One region of the Paenisporosarcina sp. TG-14 genome, then DNA from elsewhere that is predicted to be linked to it. Evidence: riboswitches for the same ligand, from Rfam matches in the RefSeq annotation. Region 1 holds a riboswitch; each other region holds the start of a gene.
The links. A riboswitch is a leader RNA that binds a small molecule or an ion and turns the genes downstream of it on or off. The one in region 1 is predicted to bind S-adenosylmethionine.

Region 1 (6,209 bases):
TCTATGAGTATGGTGCCAATGATGGGTAATACAATTCGACCGAATGCAACACTAGCTGAAACGGCTCCTCAGTATTATATGGGAATGGGTCATACGGCTGAGCAAGTTGCAGTGAAGTATGGCATCACACGTGAAGAGCAAGACGCATTCGCGGTGCGTTCACATGAACTTGCTGCGGCAGCAATTGCATCTGGAAAATACAAAGATGAAATTGTACCAGTTGAAGTACTGAAACGTTATCTTGATGAAAATAATAAAGCGCAAGAAAAGAAATTTATGTTTGAAATGGATGAAGGTGTTCGGGTTGGGACGAACATGGAGACACTCGCAAAACTTCGTCCAGCTTTTAATGTACGAGGGACAGTTACCGCAGGAAATTCTTCTCAAACGTCTGATGGTGCAGGAGCATTACTTGTAATGGATCGTGAAGTTGCAACTGCTCAAGGTTTAAAACCAATGGCGAAATTCCTTTCATTTGCTGTAGGCGGCGTACCTCCAGAAATCATGGGAATAGGACCTATTGTGGCTATTCCAAAAGCGTTGAAAATCGCTGGTCTTTCCATAGAGGACATTGACTTGTGGGAATTAAATGAAGCATTTGCTTCTCAATCCATTCAAGTAGTACGTCATTTAGGTATTGATATTAATAAAGTGAATGTCAATGGGGGAGCTATCGCTCTAGGTCATCCACTTGGCGCAACAGGTTCCATATTAACGTTGAAAATGATTCATGAATTAAAACGTCAAGGGAAGCAGTTCGGAGTTGTCACAATGTGTATTGGTGGAGGAATGGGCGCAGCAGGCGTATTTGAAATTCTTTAATACTAGGAGGAAATAATATGACAGAAATGATTAAAGGTGGAAGCTTTTTAGTAGAAGACGTGGCAATAGAACGTGTCTTCACACCGGAAGATTTTACAGATGAGCATAAAATGATTGCAAAAACTACGGAAGACTTCGTATCACAAGAAGTTGTTCCAGTCATAGAAAAATTAGAAAATCACGAATTTGAGCATTCTGTAAAACTTTTGAAATCAGCAGGAGATATTGGTTTACTTGGGGCTGACGTTCCAGAAGAATATGGCGGTCTTGATTTAGATAAAATTTCATCTGCACTAATTGCTGAAAAAATGTCTCGCGCAGGTGGATTCTCGATTACTCATGGTGCTCATGTGGGGATTGGTTCATTACCAATCGTTCTTTTTGGAAATGAAGATCAAAAGCAAAAATATTTACCAAAACTCTCAACCGGTGAGCTAATCGCGGCTTATGCATTAACAGAGCCAGGCTCAGGATCAGATGCATTAGGTGCTAAAACTTCAGCTAAGTTAAATGCTGAAGGCACGCATTATGTATTAAATGGTGAGAAACAATGGATTACAAATGCAGGCTTTGCTGATGTTTTTGTCGTTTATGCAAAAATTGACGGAGACAAATTCTCTGCGTTCATCGTTGAACGCGAATATTCAGGTGTTTCTGTAGGTGCTGAAGAGAAAAAGATGGGTATTAAATCTTCTTCAACTCGTACATTAATTCTTCAAGACGCTCAAGTACCTGCTGAGAACTTACTTGGTGAAGTTGGTCGTGGTCATGTAATCGCATTTAACATCTTAAACATTGGTCGTTACAAATTAGGTGTAGGTACAGTCGGTGCTTCAAAGCGTGCATTTGAATTAGCTGTAGCATATACAAATCAACGTCAACAATTTAAAACGCCTATTTCATCATTCAATTTGACTAAAGAAAAATTATCAACGATGGCTTCAAGATTATATGCTTCTGAAAGCTTAATATATCGTACAGTTGGATACTTCGAAGATCGTATGAGTCAATTGAGTGCAGACGAACAAAAAGATGGCAAAGCGATAGCGGCGTCGATAGCAGAATACGCTATTGAGTGTTCAATTAACAAAGTCTTCGGTACGGAAGTGTTAGATTACATTGCGGATGAAGCAGTCCAATTACACGGTGGTTACGGCTTCATGCAAGAATATGAAGTAGAACGAATTTACCGTGACTCTCGTATTAACCGTATTTTTGAAGGAACAAATGAAATAAATCGTTTGTTAGTCCCTGGTACTTTCTTGCGTAAAGCGATGAAAGGTGAACTTCCAATTTTACAAAAGGCTCAAGCTCTACAAGAAGAGTTGCTAATGATGATGCCTGAAGAACTTGAAGATGCACCTTTAGCACAAGAAAAAATGCTTGTACAAAATGCTAAAAAAATAGGATTATTAGCAGCTGGTTTAGCTGCACAACGATATGGTACAAAGCTTGAAAGTGAACAAGAAGTGCTTGTAAACATTGCGGATATCGTTAATAACTTATTTGCAATGGAATCAGCTGTTCTTCGTACAGAAAAAGCTATCCAACGTGTTGGTGTTGAGAAAGCAAATCAAAAACTTTTATACACACAAATCTTCTGCCAAGAAGCATTTGAACTTATCGAAAAAGATGCAAAAGAAACATTGATTGCTGCAGTTGATGGTGACAACTTACGTATGATGCTTTCAGCACTTCGTAAATTAACGCGTTCAACTCCTTATAACGTTATTGCTAAAAAACGTGAAGCTTCTGTTAAATTAATCGAAGCTGAAAAATATATTGTTTAATAGACACATTAAATAGAAAATCCGACCGCTTCCTATGAGGCGATCGGATTTCTTTTTTGTTATTATGATATAAACCAAGGAGGTTAAAGTATGTCGATTACGTATTATGGATATCCTAATTGTGGAACCTGCAAAAAAGCAAAAGCATGGTTAGATGCTGAAGGAGTATCGTATAATGAAGTACATATTGTAGAAACACCACCTTCAAAAGAACAATTGAGAAAAATGGTGGAGATAAGTGAACTTCCTCTCAAGAAGTTTTATAACACGAGTGGAATGAAATATAGAGAGCTTGGCTTGAAAGATAAAATTTCAACAATGACAGATGACGAGCAGTTTGAATTACTAGCATCAGAAGGGATGTTAATTAAAAGACCTCTTGTTACGGACGGTTTAAAAGCAACAGTAGGCTTTAAAGAATCGAATTTTGCTGAGAACTGGAAAAGCTAATTACCTTGTTTTTAAAGAAGAAATATGTCAAAATGAAGTTGAATGTATTACATATCTGGAGGGGTATTAATGAGCACACCAAAAGATTTACGCTATTCTGAAGAACACGAATGGGTTAAAGTTGAAGATGGAAAAGCTCGCATCGGTATCACACACTTCGCTCAATCTGAGCTTGGTGATATTGTATTCGTTGAACTTCCACAAGTAGGCGACGACATTAAAACGAACGAGCCTTTTGGAAGTGTTGAATCTGTTAAAACAGTTTCTGAACTTTACGCACCAATTAGCGGTAAAGTTGTTGAAGTCAACAGTGGCTTAGAAGACAGTCCTGAATTTGTTAATGAATCTCCATACGAAAACGCGTGGATGGTTGTTATTGAGCCGACGGATGTTTCTGAAATTGAATCTTTAATGACAGCAGAGCAATACGAAAAAATGACTCAAGAGTAAAATCGTTTATTAAACGCCGACATATGTTCGGCGTTTTTTGCATCTGTCGAGTATAAGTCAGTCTATCCAGGAGTGATCATGCGGTGGATAAAATCATAGTTGTAGAAGGACGTTCAGATAAACAACGATTATTGCCTCTTCTTGCAGAGCCTGTTGAAATAATTTGTACAAATGGAACTGTAAGTGCAACTCGTTTAGAAGAGTTACTAGATCCTTATGCAAAATTGGATATTTATGTATTTGTAGATGCTGATAAATCAGGTGAGAAATTGCGAGCGCTCATTAAACGTGAATATCCTGAAGCGCTTCATCTATATACTGATATAACATACCGTGAAGTAGCGACAACCCCTATCAAAGTCCTTGCGAGCATTTTACTTGGAGCGAATATTGATGTGAAATCGGAATTTATTGTATAAAAGGATGAAGATAATGAAAGAATGGACAACTGCAGAGTGGGAAACTAATTCTCAAAGCGCCAATATTGCAGCTTATTATTTATACGCCCCAATGTGTGGAACTTGCCAAGTCGCATCCAAAATGTTGGAAGTGGTGGAAGAACTCTTGCCTAATGTGCAAATAGGGCAAGCGAATTTAAATTATGTAGAGGATTTAGCTATTGACCAGAAAATTGAAAGTGTACCGTGTTTAATAATTGCTCAAAACGGACAAATTCAAGAAAAAATATACGCATTTCAATCAGTTCCTTTTTTGTATAATCAATTGAGAAAAAATATTTGACGTTCACTTTTGAACGTGTTACATTATCAGTCGTAACAAAAAACTTAATATCGTAAACTCTTATAAAGAGAGGCTGAGGGAAGTGCCCTATGAAGCCCGGCAACCGTCACAATGTGTGAAATGGTGCCAAATCACTCAAAGTATATTACTTTGAAAGATGAGAGAACGGTCTAACGTATATAACTATGCATTTAGTCCCTTCTGCTTTTCTGCGGAAGGGACTTTTTGAATTCAGAGGTGAACTAGAGAAATGATTCAATTACAAAACTTATCAAAAACATTTCAAACAAGTAATGGTCAACTTATTGCAGTAGATGACGTTACATTGACAGTTGAACAAGGTGAGATTTTTGGCATTATTGGCTATAGTGGTGCTGGTAAAAGCACATTAATTCGTTTGTTAAATGGACTAGAAAAACCGACTTCCGGAAGTGTGACAGTTAACGGCCAAGAAATATCATCAAGCTCAGGTCAAGCGCTTCGCAGTTCTAGACAGAAAGTTAGTATGATTTTTCAACACTTTAACTTACTGTGGTCTCGAACAGTTGAAGATAATATTTCATTCCCGCTCGAAATTGCTGGAATAAGCAAAATGAAACGTAAGGAACGAGTAAAAGAGTTAATCGAGCTAGTTGGATTAACTGGGAGAGAGAATGCGTATCCTTCTCAATTATCAGGTGGACAAAAACAACGTGTTGGTATTGCGCGTGCGCTTGCAAATAACCCCGAAGTATTACTGTGTGACGAAGCTACATCAGCGCTCGACCCCGAAACAACGGATCAAATACTAGAGTTGCTCGTGGATATTAACAAACGCTTAGGGTTAACGATTGCACTCATAACACATGAAATGCATGTTATTCGTAAAATCTGTCATCGCGTTGCTGTCATGGAAGCGGGGAAAGTGGTCGAAATGGGTTCAGTACTCGAAATCTTCCAAACACCTCAACAGGACATTACGAAACGCTTTGTAGCACAAATAAATGGTCCAGATGAAGCAAGTCAAACAATCGCTCATCTTATTGAGCAATATCCTTTAGGCAAACTCGTAAAGCTAGTGTTTGTTGGGGATCGAACAGAACAACCTATCCTTTCGAGGTTAATTAAACAATATCAAGTTGAAGTAAACATTGTGCAAGGAAATATCTCACAAACTCAAAATGGTGCATACGGAACATTGTATTTACAAATTGATGGTGATTCCTTAGCGATTGATGAAGCAATTGATTATTTACATGGACAAGATGTTCATACGGAGGTGATCTCACATGATTGAAAACCTTCTACCTAATGTTGATTGGGAAAAAATGTGGGAAGCTACACTGGAAACACTTTATATGTCTGCAATGGCCACTGGTTTCACATTTGTCATCGGACTTGCACTAGGCATTTTGTTATTTCTGACTAGCCCACATCAATTATGGGCAAATAAGATGGTGTATTGGTTAACGGGGGCATTTGTTAACATCTTCAGATCCATCCCATTTATCATTCTAATCATTTTGTTAATCCCGTTTACTAAGTTTTTACTTGATACCATCCGTGGTGCAAATGCAGCATTACCAGCACTTATCATTGGTGCTGCACCGTTTTATGCACGCATGGTGTTAATTGCTTTACGTGAAATTGATAAAGGAGTAATCGAAGCTGCTCGCTCAATGGGTGCAAGGACGTCGACTATCATTTGGAAAGTGTTACTACCCGAGTCATTTCCTGCATTACTTTCTGGACTTACAGTAACAGCTGTGGCTCTCGTTGGATATACAGCAATGGCAGGCATTATTGGAGCTGGAGGATTAGGAAACTTGGCATTTTTAGATGGCTTCCAACGTAGTCGTGAAGATGTAACAATCGTCTCGACAATCTTCATATTAGTAATTGTATTTATCATCCAATGGAGTGGTGATGCCATCACATCTAGATCTGATAAACGTTAATTTGGTGCCTACGAGTAAA
Region 2 (6,209 bases), on a different contig from region 1:
ATTAAAAAACTCCTTTTTACAAGTAACTGTTTGAATTGATTTATCCATTATAGTATTGTATAAAGATAAAATCAAATGGATATTTATAAATTCCTGTTTTTTTCAGTAAATTCTTACTATTTTAAGTATGCATTATATAATAATTCTATAAGTAAATGTATATGAAATAGTTGAATTTTTATTGTTAATGAAGAAAAAATCGCCATCTCAAGTTTGTACAAGAGATAGCGATCTATTTAGTAAGACTTAAATTATGCTAGGAAATGAAAATGGAAAAGACCTAAGTTTCATAAATCCCTACTTTTTTTGGAGGCCAAACGATAACATCAAGTTTTTCACAATATTGAAGAAGTGGAGAGGGCTCTTCAATATGAATGCCCATACTTTGTGCAACTGTATTCATCTTAAAAGTCGCTTCAGCATGTTGTAAAGGCCATGGTTTATGATGAATATTCCCTTCATAAACACCATTTTTCTTAATGACGTACAGTAGGTATTGTTCCGTTAACCAATGTTCTAGCGTTCCTGTATTAGCCATGTAGACGTCTCCAACTGGACGGTATGTTCCAGAAAAAATTCCGGTTTTTGCACGTGAGTCAGTTCGCTCACTATAAAAATTTACCGTTTTATTTTGTCGGGTAATCTTCATTTTGGCATGCATATAGGGCAAATCATACGTATTATTTGCTAATATTACAGCAAGCTTACTATTGGCATCCAAGCTAAAGAAATAGACGCCAGGCTTCCCTCTAAAGGTTACATATGTTCTTACATTTAGCTCAGCAAACTCTGGTGTAAAGGGAAGTTCTCGTATTCCATGAATACGGATTCCACTCATTAGAAATGGAACAATACTAATCCAAGCGTTATCTTCAAAAGTGTCTATTTCGAAGCAATTCGGAATTAAAGAACGTAGAAGTGATTTTGATACCGGGTAATGGGCAAATAAAAGGTGATTCCATGTTTGTGCCATGACCCATGGTTCTTTTGGGACTGGAAACGATCGATGATTAACTTCATTCAGAAGAGTCATCATACTTTCCTCCTCTTAGTAATAATTATTTCACTTCATAAAAAAGTTTAACGAAAATAGAAATAGTGAAATATATATTTAATAGTTGTGTTATACATCCTTACTTTAACTTTAATGTGTAATTTTTAATAGTTTTAGTATATTTATTTCTATAAGTTGCTTAACAAATATCCAGTAACAATTTGATTGACCTCACTAGACGCTTTTGTTGGTAAGTGATGTGAAACACCTTTTAATGTAAATAATTGAAAATGTTTAAGGTTTTTTTTGTAAAATTTGATAATAGATTTTAGCATATATTCTTGACTCCCATATAGAAGTAATATTGGTATTTCGGTCTTTTTTATTTCAACCTTGCAGTTAAAATGAAGACATTCTACATAAAGTTGTGACCACACTCTTGAATCTGATTTATACATATGCTCTTTAAGAATATTTCTATATTCATTATTTTTTGTATGTGCAATGGAAATTACATTCGAGACCAACTTTTTGTGTAGTCGAACAGATAATATCCCCAATCGATGTTCAATTTTAAATGGAAAATTGGTAATAATCGGATAACCTCCAGACATAATAAGTGACTTAATTCTTGAAGGATAGTGTATACATAGATATTGGGCGATTGTTCCTCCTGAAGAGTATGAAAATAGAACGACTGACGATAAATGGAGGTGATCCATTAGCAGAATAATATCCTTGGCAAATCGTGCTATGGTGATTTCTGATTCACCTTTATATTTACTGTCACCTTGTCCTATCAAATCAGGAAGAATTAATCGGAAATATTTGGTGAGTGGCTTTTGTTCATAAAAAAATTTTCTTCCCAAACCAACAGGAGGTATAAATAAAATAGGAATTCCGCTTCCAAGATCATCATATACAAGTTTTTCATTACCAATCAAAAATTCCGACATTTATTAAAATCTCCCTACTTTTTGTTTATATTATTGTTTGTTTAATGGTAATTATTATGAATGGTAAATTGTACAAGATAAGATATTTAATAAATTATCGTCTCTTGTTATCTGGACTAATATGAGTTGAAATAGCGAATTATTATACTTAGTCTATTAAAACTAGTAAGTTGATTACTTATTGACAAGCAAGCTTTTACATGATAAATTACTGGAAATTGAATAATGTAAAAATTTCTTCTTATAAAGAGAGGTGGAGGGACTGACCCTGCGAAGCCTCGGCAACCAGTTTTATGACAAAACCCGGTGCTAAATTCAGAGGAATGTAGAGTATTCCGAAGATGAGAAGAGAGTTGCTAGGACGGTTATATATTTAGCCCCTTTCCCCTTCTCTCTTTATTAGAGTGAAGGGTTTTTTTGTGAATAATTTCTTAAGGAGGAATCATATTGGGAAAACGAATTTACTTGAATGCGTTTGATATGAATTGTGTAGGTCATCAATCACCAGGACTTTGGAGTCATCCAGAGGATCAATCCCACAGATATTGTGATTTGGATTACTGGGTCAAGTTAGCTAAATTATTAGAAAAAGGAAAGTTTGATGGGATTTTCTTGGCAGATGTACTGGGCTATTATGATGTTTACAACGGTAGCAAAGATGTTGCTGTAGAACAGGCTATTCAAGCCCCAGCTAATGATCCCATGTTATTGATTCCTGCCATGGCTTACGCAACGAAACACCTAAGTTTTGGACTAACTTATTCACTCACATACGAGCAACCATATATGTTGGCAAGAAGGTTTTCGACGTTAGATCATCTTACTAAAGGGAGAATAGCTTGGAACATTGTGTCCTCTTATTTAGAGAGCGCAGCAAAAAACTTTGGTTTAGAAGGTCAAATTCCACATGATAAGCGTTATGACATAGCTGAGGAATTTTTAGAGGTTAGCTATAAATTATGGGAAGGTAGTTGGGAAGAGGGTGCGGTATTACGTGATAAGAAAAATAAAATATACACAGATCCTAAAAAAGTACATACAATTAATCACGAAGGGGAATTTTTCAAAGTTCCTGGCGCCCATTTATGTGAGCCTTCTCCACAGCGGACACCTGTACTTTACCAAGCAGGTGCTTCTAAACGTGGAGCAGATTTTGCGGCTAAGCATGCTGAATGTGTTTTTACAGCAGGACCCACAACAGATGCAGTGAAAAAAGGTGTCAAAGAATTACGTGAAAAAACAAAAAAATTCGGTAGGAAACCAGATGATATTCTCGTGTTTACAGTGTTTACTGCTATCGTCGGTAAGACTGAAGAGGAAGCAAATAAGAAATATGAAGAATTAAAAAGTTATGTAAGCTATGAAGGTGCCTTGGCACTACTTGGCGGATGGACTGGAATTGATTTTTCAAAGTATGAACCAGATCAGACATTAGAATATATCGATAGTAATGCAATTCAATCTGCAGTCGAAGTATTCACGAAAGCTGACCCTGATCGCAAATGGACCATTCGAGAACTTGCTACTTTTGTAGGAATTGGAGGAAGAGGACCAGTTGCAGTTGGATCGCCTGAACAGATTGCTGATGAATTAGAGTATTGGATAAAAGAAACAGATGTTGATGGATTCAATTTAGCTTATACGCTCGCACCTGGAAGTTTTGAAGATTTTGTAGAACTTGTCATTCCGATTTTACAACAGCGAGGACTTGTTCAAACTGAATATGAAGAAGGAACATATAGGGAGAAGTTATATGGTAAGGGTCAGAGATATTTAAAAGAAAGTCACCCTGGTTCTGCTTATAAAAATCTTCACCAACATAATTAAAATATATGAAGTGACTGCTTTTATAGAAAATAATAATTATAATTTAAAATATAAATTATTGAAAATTTTCAAAAAAATAGTTGACATTAAATTCTGAATACAATAGAATCATCAACAAGCTAGTAAATTAAAAGTGTTTAAAAAATAAAATTGAATACTCTTATCCAGAGTGGTGGAGGGACTTGGCCCTGTGAAACCCAGCAACCATCAAGGAAATCCTTGAAAAGGTGCTAATTCCGGCAGGTTGTGTATACCTGCAAGATAAGAGGAGGACTAAAGACCTTCTCTATATTGAGGGTCTTTTTCTTTTTTATGATTTATTAGAAATTTTTTATGAATTGATTACTATTTGAAAAAGTGCTGACATAGTATAAGTTTATCAATTAAAGCATTAAAGCATTGCTAATTTAATAATTACTTCTTATCAAGAGTGGTGGAGGGACTTGGCCCTGTGAAACCCAGCAACCATCAAGGTAACCCCTTGAAAAGGTGCTAATTCCTGCGGATAGTTTATGTCTGCAAGATAAGAGGAGGAATAGAGACCCTCTTCTTATGAAGAAGGGTCTTTTGTGTTCCTTACAGAAAGTTTTAAGAAAACTTACACCTTTTCAAGAATTAAACCAAGTATCCCAATAAGATTACTGAAAATTATTTACATCCTAGGAGGAAAAACAAATGACAAATCAAAACGAAGGCTACGATTTAGAAACAATATTATTACATGGTGGTCAATCACCTGATCCAACCACAGGTTCTCGGGCAGTACCTATTTATCAAACTAGTTCTTATGTATTCCACAATACAGACCACGCACAAAGCTTATTCGCTTTAGATGAGCCCGGAAATATCTATTCTAGAATTGGTAATCCAACAGTCGATGTATTAGAAAAACGAATTGCACTTTTAGAAGACGGTGTAGCAGCAGTTGCGACTTCATCAGGAATGGCGGCTATTGCTTTGGCGGTAATGAATGTTGCGAGTGCAGGTGATGAAATTGTGGCTGCTTCCAGTCTTTATGGAGGAACATATAATTTATTTTCTACCACCCTTCCACGATATGGAATTACTGTTCACTTTGTAGATGCGACCGATCCGGAAAACTTCCGGAAGGCGATTACTCCGAAGACGAAAGCACTTTACGGAGAGATTATTGGAAATCCAAGCCTTCAAGTTTTAGATATTGAAAAAGTTGCAGATATTGCGCACGAGGCTGGAATTCCACTGATTATTGATAATACATTTGCGTCGCCATATTTGTGTAAGCCGATTACTTATGGAGCTGATATTGTTGTTCACTCAGCTACCAAATGGATTGGTGGTCACGGAACAACAATTGGTGGCCTTGTAGTAGATGGTGGACGGTTTAATTGGAACAGTGAAAAATTCCCAACATTCACAGAGCCGGATCGAAGCTATAACGGAATAAGATACGCTTTTGATTTTGGAACTCTTGCTTTTAGCACCAAGCTACGTGTACAGATGTTGCGAGATTTCGGTTCATGTTTGAGTGCACAAAGTGCATTCAATCTACTTCAAGGATTAGAAACATTGCATGTGCGTATTGAAAAACATAATAAAAATGCTCAGGAGTTAGCGGAGTATTTAGCTACACATCCGGGAGTAGAATGGATTTCATATCCTGGACTCGAAGACCATCCAGCACATGAATTAGCTCAAAAGTACTTGACGAATGGCTTTGGTTCAATCGTTAATTTTGGAATTAAAGGTGGTAGAGATGCAGGTAAGAAGTTAATTGACAATGTTGCCCTATGGTCGCATGTAGCAAATGTTGGTGACGCAAAATCATTAATTATTCATCCAGCTTCTACTACGCATCAGCAACTGAGCACAGAAGAACTTCAGTTGACAGGTGTTACCGAAGATTTAATACGACTTTCCATTGGAATAGAGTCGGTTCGCGATTTGAAGAATGATCTTGATCGGGCTTTGTTTGAAGCAACTGGGCTTGCACCAAATGGCCAAGAACAAATTGAAGTGGTTATTAATGATGAAAGTGTTATTCGATGGGCTTTGCAATCGCCAATAGTTCGTGAAATCGTAAATGGAAAAGAACAGCAGCGACAAAAGACATTAGCTGTTGTTGGTCTAAGCGGAAACCCTTCAAGACCTAGTAATCGTTTAGCAAGAAAAATGCAACGTCTTGGCTACAAAATCATTCCTGTTAATCCTGTTGAAAAGGAAGTTTTAGGAGAAAAGGCTTATCCCGATTTGACGTCAGTTCCAGGAACGATTGATATCGTTCAAGTATTCCGCAGCCCAGAGGCAGCAATTTCAGTTGCAAAAGAAGCCGCAGTTGTAAAACCAAGGATTTTTTGGTTGCAGGAAGGTGTTATTTCTCCAGAGGCGGCAACAATTGCAAAAGAGGCAGGACTAGATGTTATCCATAATCGATGTACATATAAAGAAGCACA
Region 3 (6,209 bases), on a different contig from region 1:
GTTTAAAGCTAATCAATGATTTCTTTGGACATGCCATGGGTGATGAGTTGTTGAAAAAATCTGCAGAAATAATTAAACAAGGTTGCAGAGCTGATGATATTGTTTCCAGAATCGGCGGGGATGAATTTGTTATTCTGTTACCTAAAACGAATGGTTTTGAAGCACAGATCATTATCAACCGTATCTTGGAATTGGCTTCACTAGAAAAAGTAGGCTCAATTGATATTTCTATTTCATTTGGTTATGAAACGAAGAAGAATAAAGAAGATGAAATACAAGAAGTATTCAAAAAAGCAGACAAACATATGTATACGATTAAACTTTTTGAAAGCCCAAGTATTAGGGGAAATACAGTTGATATGATTATTAAGGCTTTTCATGATAAGAATAAAGGGGAGGAACAACACTCCCAAAGAGTGTCAAAACTATGCGAAAGCATGGGACAAGTTCTTGGACTATCTGAGTATAAAATTAAGGAACTCAAAACAGTTGGATTACTTCACGATATAGGTAAAATAGCTATAGATGAACTTATACTCAATAAGCCTGGCAAACTTACTGACGGTGAGTGGAAAGAGATTAAGCGCCATTCAGAAATAGGTCATCGAATTTTAAGTACACTAAATGATATGCCGAATATGGCTGATTATGTTTTATACCATCATGAAAGATGGGATGGGAAAGGCTATCCGAGAGGCTTGAAAGGGAAAGAAATACCGTTTGAGTCAAGAATAATAGCCATTGTTGAAGCCTATGATGCGATGACGAGTGAAAGGACGTATAGCAGTACTCTGTCAACTGAAGCTGCAATAGAAGAATTGCAATTACATGCGGGTATTCTATTTGATCCGGAATTGGTAAGCTTATTTATCGAAAAAGCTTTAGGGAATAGTTTGATAATAAGAACTTAAGAAAGACGAGTAATTACCTAAGCCGTTCAGTTTTGAATCACTTTTCTTGAATTATAACCCTAAATAGACACCCAATTAGCTATACATTTGGAAGTCTATTTTTTATTGATATATCAAGGTTTGTATTGATTTTCTCCTTAAAATAATCATCTCATTGACAGATCAATTATTGCTATTACAATTGTGATTGTAAACTAAGTATTTAGGTATCTAATTCGTATGATAAAGAGGGATGGAATTGCATTGACGTAAATATCACTGAAAAAATAAACAAGAAACCTGTTAACTGGGAAATAAATGCTTGTGTTTGGAAAAGAGAAGAAAACACTGAGTATTTCCTCAGTGTTTTTCTAGTTCTAATTTTTAGTAAGCCTAGTTTTCATCTCTACTTATTAAACTTAAGCACGAATTAGTTCAATATGAAATGATAATTTAATAAAGCATCCTGTTATCCCTTTAATAATTTGTGTTGTTTACTGTTTTTAGGAATGACTATCAATTTAGTAATTAAAAAAATACCAAGAAATATAAAACAACTTAAAACAGTTTTATCGCTTGTAACTAGATTTGACTGGATTATTTGTATTCCGACTAATACGTTTAATGTAAAAGAAATGAGAAAACCCAAAAGTGAGACAGACTCTAGATAGTATCCAATTAATGTCCTTTTGTAATTAGATAAATCTGTTTTTCTAAGTCGTTGGATAGTCATAATATGTTGGATTTGTCTAACTAAACCGTATGTTGTACCTATTATTACAAATACGACCATAACGTAACCAATTGAATCATCCACTATTTAACACTCCTCTTTTTTCGATTTTTCTAATATATTGCGCTCAACTAACCTGCATCATTAGTTCATTGAAGAAATATCTTTTATTTATTATACCAACAATATCCATTTTCACCTCTAAAATTTTATAAAAGCACCTCCAAATGAGGTGCTAATTTGGGTTATATTTGGCTGTTTATTTTGATAATAAAACAGGTTTGATTTGATCGTTTATTTAGGAATAAGTGATCCAAAACCGAACGGCTTAGCATTTACCACGCGTCCGTCCGTAACGGAAATCGACAGAATATTTGTATTTAGAATGTTCGTGTTTACATCCGGTTTTATTAATTATGAAATTGACTCAATTCGTACTATAATTCACTTCCATCATTCACTTATTATCGTGCAATAAGAGTTCAAAAAAATTCCAAAAAACAATTGACATTATTCTGAAGATGCAGTATTGTTTGATATTAACGAAAACAAACTTGAAAATTTAATAAAGTATCTCTTATCAAGAGTAGCTGAGGGACTGGCCCGTTGAAGCTCGGCAACCACTTATTTTCGAATAAGATGGTGCCAAATCCTACAAAACGTATACGTTTTGATAGATAAGAGAGGACTTTGTATTTAGTGAATTCTGCATCTCTCTGTCTTGTGAAGAGGGGTTTTGAATTTAATACATACTGTGCCTCTCTTTCTTATGAAAGAGGGGTTTTTTGTATTTCTACAATTTTTTTTAGTCTTGATGAAGTACTTTAAGGAGGTGATGGGCAATAAAAAAAGAGATGAAAGTATGACAGTACTTTCATCCCTTGTAACCATACGATAAACCCTGAGGAGGGCTTAGATCGCTTTACTATTTTAACATTTAAGCGTATTTACGTCCATGTCAGGAAAACCCTGAGGAGGAAGTTAAACATGAGTGAATTAAAATATGCGTATTGGGTTCCGAATGTAAGTGGAGGTCTAGTTGTCTCTAAATTACCCCAAGAAACCGATTGGTCATTTGAAGCCAATAAAAGATATGTGCTAGCAGCAGAAGATGCGGGTTTTGACTATGCCCTTTTGCAAACACGATTCTTTGCAAGTTATGGAGCGGAGTATCAACTTGAAGCGGCAACATTAGCAGCGGCACTTGCCAGTGTAACGAAAAAAATTAACCTAATCTCAGCTGTGCATCCGGGGCTATGGCATCCAGGTGTATATGCAAAAATGATGGCGACATTAGATCATATTAGTAATGGGCGGGCGGCAGTCAATGTAGTTAGTGGCTGGTTCAAAGGAGAGTTTACGGGATATGGAGAGCCTTGGCTTGAGCATGATGAGAGATATCGTCGTTCAGAAGAATTCATTAGAGTTCTTAGAGGACTGTGGACAGAGGAAGAAACCACGTTTAAAGGCGATTTTTATAGAATTAATGGGGCCCCACTAAAACCCAAGCCCGTTCAAAAGCCAAGTCCACCTATTTTTCAGGGAGGCAATTCAAGAGCAGCAAAAGAAATGGCTGCCAGAGTTTCAGATTGGTATTTCATGAATGGCAACACAAAGGAGGGCTTTAAAAAACAAATTGAAGAAGTGAAAGAGTTAGCTAAAATAGAAGGCCGAACACTCCAGTATGCCGTCAATGGATTTGTTATTGTGCGCGATACGGAAGAGGAAGCAATTGCAGTGTTGCGTGATATTGTGTCAAACGCTGACGTGGAAGCTGTGAAAGGTTTTGGGGATGCAGTGAAACAAGCGGGAGCTTCATCAAAGGAAAAAGATGGCATGTGGTCAAATTCCACATTTGAAGATCTGGTCCAGTATAATGACGGCTTTAAAACGGGGTTAATCGGTACTGCTGAACAAGTGGCAGATCGCATCATTGAGCTGAAGAAGTTAGGCGTTGACCTTATCCTGACAGGTTTCCTTCATTATGAAAAAGATATTAAGGATTTCGGTGAAAAAGTGATACCGCTAGTGAAGAAAAAAGAAGCACAATTACACAAGGAAGTGGTGAGCGTATGAAAATTATCGGCCTAACTGGAAGTTTATCATCTTCATCTAAGACATTTAATGCTGTTGACAAAGCCCTTGATTTTGCAAAGTACAATAACCCTGAGATAGAAACAATCCATCTCCATTTAAAGGATCTATCAGTAGGCTTTTGTGATGGTAGGGACCCTGCACTTTATGAAGGAGATACCAAATATTTGATTGATCAACTAGCAAATGCGGATGGCTATATTATTGGTTCGCCCATTTACCGCGGTACCTATACAGGTGCTTTGAAAAATGTATTTGATTTAATACCAAATGACGCTTTAAGAGGGAAGGTAGTTGGCTTCATTGCAACAGGAGGAACATATCATCATTATTTGGCGCTAGAACATCAGTTTAAACCCCTTGCAGGTTACTTCAAAGCGCATGTAGTCCCGGGCAGTGTGTACATTCATAATGAACACTTTACAAACAAAGAAATAAGCAGTTACGAAATTCTTGAGCGACTTGAAGCATTGGCAAGTGATGTAGTGAGCCTTACACGTTTGATCGATAAACGTTTTGAGGGAGCTGATCAACCTGCCATTCCGAGAAAAGTGCTGGTCTAGAAATGTACACATAAAAAAGGGAGGTAAAAGTACGGGAATACTTTTACCTCCAAAATAAAGATATGTAATCACTAACACCCTATCAGTGGATGTAATAATGAAATTATCTGAATATTTTACCATATGTAAGACTAGTAGTCTATGATACAAGCGCTTAATGAGCCGCTTTACAGGTACTAGACATTAATGAAATACCATATTGAATGATCCGTGACTGTTTGACTATAAAATAATTATCAATAAAACACAGGAGGTAGCATCCATTATGTCTATTGATTTATTGGAACGACCAACCTATTTAAAAAGTACAAGAGACTATTACGAAGAGATTCGAAAAGAAATCCGAAGCATTGTGAATGAAGTCATATTGCCGAACGCGGACATTACGGATGTAGAAGGACGTTTCCCGAGAGAAAACTTAGAGGCTTTAGTTAAAAATGGATGGGGAAATATTCTTGTCCCTAAGAAATATAATGGCTTGGACCTTGATCATGTGGCATTTGCCATAGTGGCAGAAGAAATCGGTAAAGCATGTGCGTCAACAGCACTTGTTTATGTCATGCATGTAGGGGCGATTCAAACCATCACTCTTTATGGAAGTGAAGACCAGAAGGAACGCTGGTTAAAACCGATTGAAAAAGGATGGATTGGAACATATTCTACTAGCGAAAAAGCATCAGGAGGACACTGGTGGTACAATTTCAGCCAAGCCAAGCGTAGCGGGGAAGATTATATTTTACATGCAGATAAATCGTTCACAACAAGTGCAGGTCAAGCCGATTTCTATGTCGTTCAAACTCGTAGCCCGGATGCTCTAGATGCAACGGATATTAGCTTTTTCATCGTAGACGGCAAGCTACCAGGTATTAAAGCGCAAATATGGGATGCCCTAGGTGTACATGGCAATCATAGTGGCCCAATTTCTTATCACAATGTACTAATTCCCAAACGCGATATCCTAGGTGGAGAAGGACGTGGGAAGGATATTCTGCTACACGGCGTATCTCCTATTTACCTGATCGGACTTGGATCTGCCTGGTTAGGTGTAGCTGAAAATGCACTTCAACTCGCAACGGAGCACGCGACGAAAACGGTTCACCGAGACTTTGACAATCGCATAGGCGATTATCAAGTAATCAGACAACAACTGGCAGAAGCTAAAATATTAATCGAGAGTACAAAACCTTGGCAAATCGATCTCGCTGAACAATTAATTATTTTACAATCTGAAGGAAGAGACCAAGGAGAGTTAACTTTGCCTCTTACAGAATTCAAAGTTCATGCTTCTGAAGTAGCGAATAAAGCGACGCGAACGGCGATGGATGTCAGCGGCGGTTATGGATACAAAAAAGGTCCAATCGAACGTCTTTTCCGTGATGCACGAGCTGGAATCGCCATGGGTCCATCCAATAATATTGCAAGGGAATGGGTAGGCAAGGGGCTTCTAGGACTTCCGCTCGAATTGTGGACAAAAGGTGGAGAATAACAGGCTTGGCACGTATTGATCTAGTTAAGCTTCATTTATAACAGGTCATTTCCTATATAAATGAACTATTTCATCTAACGAGGGCTCATTTGCTGCGATGTTGATGTCGATTAAAAGGGGGGATAACAGGCATTGCAAGTATTGATCTAGTTAAGACTATTTATGTTAGTTTCATTTCCATCTAGATGAAACTGATCCATCTTCAGAGCGGCTCATTTGCTGCGGTGTTGATGATTCACTATACCGTCCCAGGTCGAAACAATTTTTGGCGTTTATAACAGGTCATTTCCTATATGAAAAAAAATTCATCTTCAGAGCAGCTCATTTGCTGCGATGTTGATGATGTAAAAAAGCACCCTCAGTAAGAGAAATGATAAACAGGTAATTAGTAACGCGATAAATAGATTTACAATTTTGATTATTTAGATTAAAATAAAACCTAC

Region 2: linked by a shared signal. The riboswitch ahead of C406_RS0104895 (PLP-dependent aspartate aminotransferase family protein) and the one ahead of C406_RS0103150 (methionine ABC transporter ATP-binding protein) in region 1 are both predicted to bind S-adenosylmethionine.
Region 3: linked by a shared signal. The riboswitch ahead of sfnG (dimethylsulfone monooxygenase SfnG) and the one ahead of C406_RS0103150 (methionine ABC transporter ATP-binding protein) in region 1 are both predicted to bind S-adenosylmethionine.

The regions. Positions count from the first base shown of each region.
Region 1 is NZ_AMGD01000007.1:15,616-21,824, reverse strand. Features, by position in the region: gene C406_RS0103180 (acetyl-CoA C-acetyltransferase) at 1-822, shown strand, start outside; gene C406_RS0103175 (acyl-CoA dehydrogenase family protein) at 840-2,612, shown strand; gene C406_RS0103170 (arsenate reductase family protein) at 2,703-3,062, shown strand; gene gcvH (glycine cleavage system protein GcvH) at 3,132-3,512, shown strand; gene C406_RS0103160 (hypothetical protein) at 3,596-3,931, shown strand; gene C406_RS0103155 (thioredoxin family protein) at 3,945-4,253, shown strand; SAM riboswitch class I at 4,311-4,417, shown strand; gene C406_RS0103150 (methionine ABC transporter ATP-binding protein) at 4,504-5,529, shown strand; gene C406_RS0103145 (methionine ABC transporter permease) at 5,522-6,190, shown strand.
Region 2 is NZ_AMGD01000012.1:7,664-13,872, forward strand. Features, by position in the region: gene argC (N-acetyl-gamma-glutamyl-phosphate reductase) at 1-2, opposite strand, end outside; gene C406_RS0104880 (YqjF family protein) at 281-1,033, opposite strand; gene C406_RS0104885 (alpha/beta fold hydrolase) at 1,183-1,950, opposite strand; SAM riboswitch class I at 2,189-2,298, shown strand; gene C406_RS0104890 (LLM class flavin-dependent oxidoreductase) at 2,398-3,777, shown strand; SAM riboswitch class I at 3,935-4,045, shown strand; SAM riboswitch class I at 4,196-4,307, shown strand; gene C406_RS0104895 (PLP-dependent aspartate aminotransferase family protein) at 4,453-6,209, shown strand, end outside.
Region 3 is NZ_AMGD01000028.1:64,719-70,927, reverse strand. Features, by position in the region: gene C406_RS19500 (HD-GYP domain-containing protein) at 1-911, shown strand, start outside; gene C406_RS0110085 (hypothetical protein) at 1,360-1,707, opposite strand; SAM riboswitch class I at 2,198-2,307, shown strand; gene sfnG (dimethylsulfone monooxygenase SfnG) at 2,611-3,699, shown strand; gene C406_RS0110075 (NADPH-dependent FMN reductase) at 3,696-4,280, shown strand; gene C406_RS0110070 (acyl-CoA dehydrogenase family protein) at 4,546-5,766, shown strand.